Regions from separate parts of the Bacillus xiamenensis genome, predicted to be linked through region 3. Evidence: predicted binding sites of a transcription regulator. Region 3 holds the regulator's gene; each other region holds the start of a gene.
What was found. The regulator LexA, encoded in region 3, represses DNA repair genes until DNA is damaged. The targets are predictions, from matches to a motif close to CGAACATATGTTCG.

Region 1 (3,285 bases), 680 kb from region 3:
GTGCCTTGATTGGTCATGATTTGATTCCTTACTGGCCAGCCCAAGCGAACATTGCGTCACAGGTATTTCTAGGGGCAACCATCGGTTCAAAAATGAATAAACAAATGTTTGTCGGACTAAAAAACACCTTGATTGTGGCCATCGTCAGCTCAGCCGGACTGATTGCTGCAACTGTTCTTAGTTCAATTGCGATTGCAGAGATCACAGGGATTTCTGTCATTACGGCCATTCTTGCTTTTTCGCCTGGCGGTATTGCAGAAATGGCGACAACAGCAGTCACACTCCATGAGGATTCCACCTTTGTTGTTGCTGTACAAGTCGTTAGAATTATTTTGGTGATCGCCATGTTGCCACCATTTTTTCGTTTCTTACATCATTTTTGGGCAAAAAGACAGACTGATTATAAAGCCGCCAAATAAAAAAGAGACGCTCTGCTTATGCAAAGCGCCTCTTTTTTTATTCATGTTGATGCCTTTTTACACCGACTACTTGATCCTTTGAGATGGTTCCAAAATGCCGGCTGTCAAAGCTATGTATTCGGTTATCTCCGATCACGAAGTAATGATTATCTTGTATCCTATGATGGCCTGTAATGGCTTTTAGCTGAAAATCACCTGTCAGGACGTTGCCCATTTTATGATTTTTCTGCTCTTTTAAATATGGCTCTTTCCATTTCGCACCATCAACAAATAGCTGATCGTCTTCATACTTGAGCGTTTCCCCTGGCAGTCCAATGACCCGTTTGATCAAAATTTGATTTTTAGGCCCATGAAAGAGAACGTAATCAAACCGGTTAATTTTCGTGAGTTTTGGTGAGAACTTGTTGATTAATAATTCTGTCCCATCTGTAAATGTCGGGTCCATACTAACCCCTTCTACTTTGTACGTGACAAACATGAAATTCTTTACTTGGAACAATAAGACGATGCATGTAATAATCATCAACCACAGAAATGGCTTCTTTTTCATTAAGAGCCTCCTTTGTCCTCACGCTGACTCATCCGAATGTTCAACCTATTTTCTACTCTCTTTCCAACATACCATAATAAAGCGATGACTAGAACTGCAAAAACACTTCTTAACGGATTCTTTACCAAAGACGAAAGATCATAGCCAATAAAACTAATCATTAAGAGCATGACACACTTACCTGATAAAGCGGCTAATGAAAATTGCCAGATGCTAATTCTTGATAGTCCTGCTACTACATTGACGGCAGCAGAAGGGGTGAAAGGAAAGCAAAGTAAAATAAAAAGCGGGCCAAACCCCCGTTTTTCCACCCAAAGCATCAGCTTTTTAATGGAAGGGTGTCTGCTGATAAAGTTCAGCATTCTCATCTGTCCAAATTTTCTGATCAGTAAAAAGACAAGAATAGATCCTGCACTTGCACCAATCCAGGTCAATAAAAAGCCTTCCCATAGCCCGAAGGCATTTGCATTTGCCACAGCAAACGCAACGAGGGGTAAAAATGGCAGAAATGCTTCTATTAAAGGAAGCAATATGGCCACAATTGGGCCAAAGGCCTTGTAGCTCTCAAAAAATGATGTGATATGTTCATGAGTAAATATGGAAAGAAATGATGGCAACTTGTTTGACTCCTTCAAGGTTTGTCTATCTTTCATTTTACATGGAAAGCATAAAAATATACAAATGAATCCCTCTCCTTCCCCTTGAGATTTTTAGACTCATCCGATATAATAAATAAGAACAAATGTTCTATTTATAAAGAAAGCAGGCATGGACATGACAAGACTATCAAGTGTACAGCTTCAGATGATGGAACAGGCCATCTTTCTTCCAATGGTCATCTCCATCCTCAACCGTGACTTGACGCACCTCAAAAAACATCAAACATTTAAACTAAATGAACCATATATTCAGCTTGTCACATCTTCATTAAAAGAAGCACAAACAGCTCTTTATCAATTGAAACAGCATTTACGTCAAGAAAAAATGAAAGTACAGCAAATTGAACACGATGAAGGTTTTACGACATATTTATTTATGATGAATGGTTATGAAGAAAAGCATAAATATTTTAATCCACGTATACGTCATCGTGTAGAGGAAATGCTCACCCAATATTTTCTCCATCAAGAAAAATAAATGTGGTTATATTTTACATTCGAAAAGGAACTCTCCAATTTTTGGCGAATTGATAAACATACCAAAAATTAGGAGGAATTGCATAGTGATGAAAAAAATAGCAGCACTCACTTTAGCAGCAGGGTTACTTGTGCCAAGCACAGTTTCTGCATTAGAACCAGTGCAAACAGGAAAACAAGAAGCAGCAGCATCTACACAATTTACAAGTGTGGCCTATACAACGGTTTCTATCGTTGGAAAACGAGTGAAGTTTGAAGTGAAGGCACTCGAGAATCCTTTTAACACAACTTACTATAATCGAATTGCTTGGACGAGTAATGACGAGGAGCCGAGTGTATTCAATGACAATATTCTATCGGTCATTGTCGCTAAAAAAACCGGACAGTCTTATCAAGTCTTTTCATACGAAACACTCACTGCGGTGAAGGACAAGATTGAATCCGGCGAAAAAGTATATGGCTGGGCGCTTGCTTTAAATGGCGTGTGGTACCCAACGATGCCTGCAACCCTCTACTATTAAAAGACAAAAAGCCTGCCACTGCGGCAGGCTTCTTCATGATTTATGATAATTCAAGCTGCTTTCTCAGCTCTTGTCTGACTTCTTCTAACCCAGCTCCATCTAACTCAAAGTAGTACACATTCCCAGGCTGATAATCATGCCCCTTTAACTGAAGAGTATCCACTGATTTCAATGAACTTAGTAAAGGGTAAAGACCGATAAACTGCTTCATGGATAAATTAGTGGAGACGTTATCACCAAGTGTATCAATGATGTTGTCATATGACGGTATGGAAGAAATGGATTTTGATTTTTCAAAGATGGCTTGAAGTGCCTCCATTTGGCGCTTTCCGCGCATGAGATCACTATCTGCCTTTCTCGTTCTCACAAACGCTAATGCTTCTTCACCGCTGAGTGTTTGTGTGCCTGTTTCCACATGAACTTTTCCTTTTGAATCCTTTTCCATTTGTTTTGCAATGCCCTCATCTTCAATCGTCACATCAATTCCATTTAGCTCATCGACAATGTCTTGAAACGCCTTAAAGTTCCCTGAAATCACATAGTCTACGGGAATGTTCAACAGATTCTCTACCGTTTTGACTGATAAATCTGCACTGCCAAACGCATGAGCATGAGCAATTTTATCATAGCCTCTTCCCGGTATATCTACATAAGAATCA
Region 2 (3,285 bases), 1.4 Mb from region 3:
TTTGTTCCACGACCTCTGGCGTTTTCTCAAGCTCATACGGTCCAGGCGTTGCGGATACGTACACAATATGGTTAATATGCTTTTCAAATTCATCAAAAGTGAGCGGTCTATTGTCAAGCGCTGACGGCAGACGGAATCCGTGATCTACCAGCACTTGTTTTCTTGCCTGGTCCCCGTTGTACATGGCTCGAATTTGCGGGATGGTCACATGTGACTCATCGACCACAATCATAAAATCATCTGGGAAATAATCAAGCAGTGTGTAAGGCGTCGAACCCGGAGGACGCAAGGTTAGATGTCTGGAATAGTTCTCGATTCCTGAACAAAAGCCCATTTCTCTCATCATCTCAAGGTCATACCTTGTCCGCTGCTCAAGACGCTGCGCTTCAAGCAACTTTCCGTTCTCACGAAGCTTTTCAAGCTGCTCCTCAAGCTCTTTTTCAATATTGATAATGGCTTTTTCCATTTTTTCTTCTCTTGTGACGAAGTGAGATGCTGGGAAAATAGCGACATGATCACGATCACCGAGTATTTCTCCAGTCAGAGCATCCACTTCACGAATACGCTCAATTTCATCACCGAAAAACTCCACTCTGATACAATGCTCATCTCGTGAAGCTGGGAAAATTTCAACGACATCGCCTCGAACCCGGAAGGTACCGCGCTGAAAATCTATATCATTACGAGAATACTGAATATCCACAAGCTTACGCAGAAGCTGATTACGTTCAATTTCCATTTCCGTTCGCAAAGACAGGACAAGCTCCCGGTATTCCTCTGGCGAACCTAAGCCGTAAATACAGGACACACTGGCAATGATGATGACATCTCTCCGCTCAAATAGCGAGGATGTGGCGGAGTGTCTTAGCTTATCAATCTCATCATTGATGCTGGCGTCCTTTTCAATAAATGTATCAGTTTGAGGCACATACGCCTCTGGCTGGTAATAATCATAGTAACTCACAAAATATTCAACAGCATTATTCGGAAAAAATTCCTTAAACTCACTGTATAATTGACCAGCAAGTGTCTTATTATGCGCAATGACAAGTGTCGGTTTGTTCACTTCTTTAATCAGGTTTGATACAGTAAAAGTCTTTCCCGTACCTGTAGCACCTAACAGCGTTTGATGCTGTTGCCCCTGATGGATGCCCTCCACAAGCTTTTCAATCGCTTTTGGCTGATCCCCTTGGGGTTGATAGGTAGAAACTAATTCAAAGCGGTCACTCACATCAAAGCCTCCGTTTCGTTACGAAATCTATCTAATGAATATATTATCATAAAAGAACACAAAAATACGAACTAAAGTTCGCTTCTCACTTGATTTTTATTTCCAATACCATCATACCCTCTCTGCCGAGGCAAATAACCACCTCAAGAAACCTTCCTTTCAGTATGGAACATTTTGGAGCGAGATATTCGATCAACAGAAAGATCACAAAAAAGAAAGCTGCACTCACTAAAAATCGTAAGCACAGCTCAGTACAAAACGTATTCTTTCGATTGATCACAAGGAAAAACATCAATGATGTTTTTCAGCCTTCTCTCTCTTTTCAATTTCTTTCTTAGCCATAAACAATGCCCCAGCTACTAAAGAAATAATATCTAATCCTACAATAAAGTAAGTTTCTGTATAGCCTTTCATATACGAGGCAAATAAAAGGGCCGCGGTTAAAGCAATGCCAACGTAATGATTATAAGTAACCTTTGAAAATAAAATGACAAGCAGGAAAGGAAAAATAAGTGCAAATATGGCTTTTGTAATCACAATAACCCTCCCTCTACATGGTCTACTCCCTTGATTATAGTAAAGATTGGCATAATGAACAATTCACAGTTTTCAATTTCAGCTTTTTTTCTTCTCTAATGAAGACTTTTGATATAGATGAGGAGGAGAATTAGTGAGAACGTCCCCTTTCCAAAGATAGGTCTTTACGTCTTTGACAATTACATCCAATAAATTCTATGATTAAAATGATAGTGCGCACTATCATCTTGAGAATATAGAGACACAGACAAACAATTGGCTATTTGAATAAGGGGGCTTTCCCATGTATTCAGTATTATTTCATGCGGCTGAAGAATCCGCATCACTCGCAGGGGCAAAAGGCGTGAATTTAATTAAATTAAACAATCACGGGCTGCCAGTTCCAGATGGGTTTATTATTAAAACCAACAGCTTTGCAAGCTTTCTTTCCTATCACCACCTGCATCCAACTGAACAAATGCTTGAACAAAAAATCAAAAATGCTTCGTTTCCTTCACAAATGGAAACAGAGTTACTTTCGTCCTTTCAATCATTGCTCAAAACATATCCCTCCGTTGCAGTTCGATCCTCCTCTGTGGCGGAAGATCTCGAAGGCGCCTCATTTGCAGGACAATACGAGACCTATTTGAATATCAAAACCAATGAAGAATTTTTACAGGCTGTGAAAGAATGCTGGTCTTCTTATTTTGCAGCAAGAGTCACAGAATATAAGGAAGAAATGGTCGAAACCGAGGAAGATATGCCGCTCATGGCAATTGTCGTTCAAGGATTAATCCATTCTGACGTCTCCGGCGTCATCTTTAGTGAGAACCCGGTATCAGGAAAAACAAATGAAGTCATGTTGACAGCAAGCTACGGACTAGGAGAAGCCATCGTCTCCGGCCTTGTGACACCAGACACGTTTATTGTAGACAAAGAAACGGACTCTATTGAGAAATCACTGGGAACAAAAGATCTGCAAATTGTCCCCTGTCAAGAGGGCGTCATTGAACAGCCTGTATCTAAGGAAAGGGCTGGTCAGTTTTGTCTGCATGATGATCAATTGTTACAAATCACGAAAATCACCAAACAAGTCGAAGCACTTTACGGACATGGAGTAGATATTGAATTTGGAATTTCAAATGGTACTTTTTATTTACTTCAAGCGAGACCCATTACCACTGTTCTTCCAAAAACAGCCAATGAAGTGGCAGGAGCTTCTTTTCAAATACAGCCAGAAGAGCTGCAAGATTTCTGGATTTCAATGGACGATCATATGCCTGGACCAACAAGTCCTCTCTTTTCAAGTCTAATCATCCCTGCTTTAAAAAGCGGGATGAAGAAAAGCGGAGAAAAGTATCAAGTGCCTGATCTCAATATTAAAGATATCAAGCTTTATAGAGGCCATCTGTATTCTTCACCATCTATGCCAGAAGCAGGAACGGATACTGAACCAGTTTTTGATGAGAGTCTATTTGAGCTGTTTCCCCGTTTAAGCGAAAGAATGTATCACATTTTGGAGCAAAACTTGTTTCCCT
Region 3 (3,285 bases):
CTACTTTTTCATAAGTGACAGTGCGTTTTACTGTGCGACCATCAAGGGTTGGGACTGTGAATTCGTATGTGCGGATTGTATTTTTCTTAGACACAAGTTTTGGTGTTGCCTTATCCCAATCGAGCATGTTGTCTCCGTCACCGACTGGAACAGCCATTTTACCATTATGAACAATGAACTGATAGTCTTTTAAACCATAAGTGATGGCTTCTTTTGTGAAAACTTGAGATAGATAGTCGTTTAATTTTTTCTTTGTATCTAATGTTTTAGACAGGTAGTTGTAAGTCATGTCTTTATAAGTAAATGATTTTAATTTGTAATCTGAATGTTCATTAATATTGTAGCCTGACATAGCACTCCAAAAGTGTTCTCTTGCATCAAGGGCAATATGTAACGCTTCTTTATTTGTCAGAGTGGCAGTTTTTTTGGAAGCGGCTAGTGTTGTTGTTTGTAAAGAGATCATCAGCATAATAGCGGTTAATAAAACAAATAATTTTTTCAAGGCGATTGCCTCCTTTTCTCAATGAAAACTTCTTATGTTACAAATGTTACAATAATTACATCGATATTACAAGAGTGAAACAAAAATGTTTTTTTATTTCTTTTCTTTCTACTTATATAACGTTTGAGGGAGACATAAAGTTTTCATTTTCTTATTTTTTATGGCTCATTATTATATAACCGTTCTAAAGAAGAACAAAACGTCTTTTGGAAAGATTTCGATTTGAATCCTCGACACTCTTTTTTTATGTATGACATATACTGTCGTGATGAATGTCTAAGAAAGTGGTGTTTAGTATGTATAATCCATATGAAGGTGTGTGGAATGGGAACTCATATGATCGGCAGGTACAAAGCTTGCCGTCGTTTCCTATTCCTCAAGTTGGAGGATTTCCCGGCTTACCAATCGGAGGAGGAGGGACTGGGCCAGGGCAAGGTTCAGGCGGGCAATCCATTCCGCCAGCTCCGCCGCAGCATATCATCTCGCAGTATCAGCAAGCAGTCTCTCAGCCCCAAAGTATGCAGCCGCTTATTGCAGGACAAAGTGTAGGCGGGGGCCCGCAAACTGTTCAATTTGCGGCGGGATGTAATAGAAGATGGACCATTGTATTCCTTAGAAACGGCCAAGTATTTTTAATGTATGTCATTTCCTCGCAACCTTTTGGCCGTACAACAGGCTTTATCTGGCCAAACTTTACATTTGGTTCCTTCCCAAGCTCAAGTATTCTTGCTTACTCTTGCTCATAAAAAGAAAGCCGGTTCTCATCAGCAGTTGATGAAATACCGGCTTTTTTTAATGAATGTTTCTAAATACGCCAATCACTTTACCTAGTATACTCACATTCTGTAAAATAATTGGTTCCATTGAAGGGTTCTCGGGCTGTAATCTAAAGTGCGTATCTTCTTTATAAAAACGTTTCACTGTTGCTTCATCTTCCTCTGTCATAGCCACGACAATATCGCCATTGTTGGCGGTACTTTGCTGACGCACAATGACATAGTCCTTGTCCAAAATACCTGCATCAATCATACTTTCTCCCATAATTTCAAGCATAAATACTTGTTCATCTGGTGCTGCAAAAGTTTCTGGAAGAGGGAAGTATTCTTCTACATTCTCAACAGCCGTAATAGGCAGGCCTGCTGTGACTTTTCCGATGACTGGGACGTTCATTACAGCGCTCTTTGGAATATTCATTTCTTCTTCATCTAGTACTTCTATCGCTCTAGGCTTCGTTGGGTCTCTTCTAATTAGACCTTTTGTTTCTAGTCTAGCTAAGTGTCCATGGACGGTTGAGCTAGATGCTAGACCAACAGCTTCACCAATTTCACGAACGGATGGGGGATAGCCCTTGCTTTTTACTTCTTCTTTGATGAATGTCAGGATATCGAGTTGTCTTTTTGATAGCTTCGTCATCTTTTGCACCTCAAAACGTCAATTTTAAAGAAATTATAGCATGTTTTTCCTAACAGTACAAACATAGGTTCGAAAAAAACGTTTGACAGAAACGTTTGTTCGTATCTATAATGAGTGATAGAAAGAGCGAACACATATTCTGTTAGGAGAGATGACATTATGAGGTTAAAGGAATCGATTATTTTTATTGGGCTATTCTCGTTCATCGTTGGTATATTTCTCTCACTTATTGCGGTCACAAGCCATAATGATTCAAATCAATATGTTAAAATAGAGGTTCAATCAGGTGATACTCTTTGGGGATTAGCTGATCAAGTGAGTGACAGCAAATCAATCGATAAAAATGCTTTTATTGACTGGGTAACTGAACACAATGATCTTGCTTCAACTGACATCCAGCCTGGGGACATTCTTGTGATTCCAGTCAAAAAAGAGCACCCGGTTGTATATCAACTTGCAACAGTACAGTAGAAAGGCCGATTGAAGACATGAACGCATTGATTTATGCGAGAGTGAGCACTGTTAAAGAAGAACAGGAAACCTCGCTGAAAAGACAAGAAGAAGAACTGCTGGCTTTAGCTGCTTTACATAAGATGAATGTGGTCAAAGTCATTAAAGAAAAAGCAAGCGGATATGATCTTGATCGTGATGGTGTTTTTGACATGCTTGCTGCACTGAAAGAACAAGCAATAGATGCTGTTCTCATTCAAGATGAGACACGCCTTGGAAGAGGGCAGGCGAAAATCGCACTTCTTCATTGTCTTTTTAAAGAGAAGGTCAAGGTGTATAGCGTTTTTCATAGAGGAGAGCTTGAGCTTTCAGAAGCAGATGAGATGGTCATTGAAATTGTAGGCGTTGTGGAAGAATACCAGCGGAGAATTCATAACCTGAAAATTAAGCGGGGGATGAAAAAGGCTATTGAGCGCGGATATCAGCCTGAACTGAATTTGAAACACCAAGATCAGGCACCTGGCCGCGAGCGTATTGAAGTACCGATATCAGAAATTGTTCGATTAAGAAAAAACAAAATGACATTCGCTGAAATTGCAGTGACACTACAGGCACTTGGTTTTGACATATCAAAAGCAACCGTGCATAGAAGGTATCAAGAATACGAAAAAGGAATGACGACGTGAAGCGTGAATTGTTGTAAAAATGAATGATATTTAGTAGTATGTAGGGAAAATGCTTTAAAGGAGTTTGTCATGATTTCTAAAGAACAGCTTGCAAGAATAAATGCACTTTCAAAAAAGTCAAAAGAAGCCGGTTTGTCGGACGCTGAAAAAACAGAGCAAAAGCATTTAAGAGAGGAATATTTAAAAGCTTTTCGTTCTTCTATGAAAAATACACTCAAAACCGTAAAAATCGTT

Region 1: the regulator LexA is predicted to act here: its motif matches at 1,705-1,718, upstream of BK049_RS02980 (YhjD family protein).
Region 2: the regulator LexA is predicted to act here: its motif matches at 1,299-1,312, upstream of uvrB (excinuclease ABC subunit UvrB).

The regions. Positions count from the first base shown of each region.
Region 1 is NZ_CP017786.1:596,065-599,349, forward strand. Features, by position in the region: gene BK049_RS02965 (AbrB family transcriptional regulator) at 1-419, shown strand, start outside; gene lepB (signal peptidase I) at 457-969, opposite strand; gene BK049_RS02975 (TVP38/TMEM64 family protein) at 969-1,586, opposite strand; gene BK049_RS02980 (YhjD family protein) at 1,744-2,106, shown strand; gene BK049_RS02985 (enoyl-CoA hydratase) at 2,195-2,626, shown strand; gene BK049_RS02990 (LCP family protein) at 2,667-3,285, opposite strand, start outside.
Region 2 is NZ_CP017786.1:2,200,327-2,203,611, reverse strand. Features, by position in the region: gene uvrB (excinuclease ABC subunit UvrB) at 1-1,231, opposite strand, end outside; gene BK049_RS11080 (CsbA family protein) at 1,523-1,768, opposite strand; gene BK049_RS11075 (PEP/pyruvate-binding domain-containing protein) at 2,052-3,285, shown strand, end outside.
Region 3 is NZ_CP017786.1:3,556,525-3,559,809, reverse strand. Features, by position in the region: gene BK049_RS18220 (IseA DL-endopeptidase inhibitor family protein) at 1-502, opposite strand, end outside; gene BK049_RS18215 (hypothetical protein) at 799-1,248, shown strand; gene lexA (transcriptional repressor LexA) at 1,295-1,915, opposite strand; gene yneA (cell division suppressor protein YneA) at 2,075-2,386, shown strand; gene BK049_RS18200 (YneB family resolvase-like protein) at 2,404-3,051, shown strand; gene BK049_RS18195 (DUF896 domain-containing protein) at 3,121-3,285, shown strand, end outside.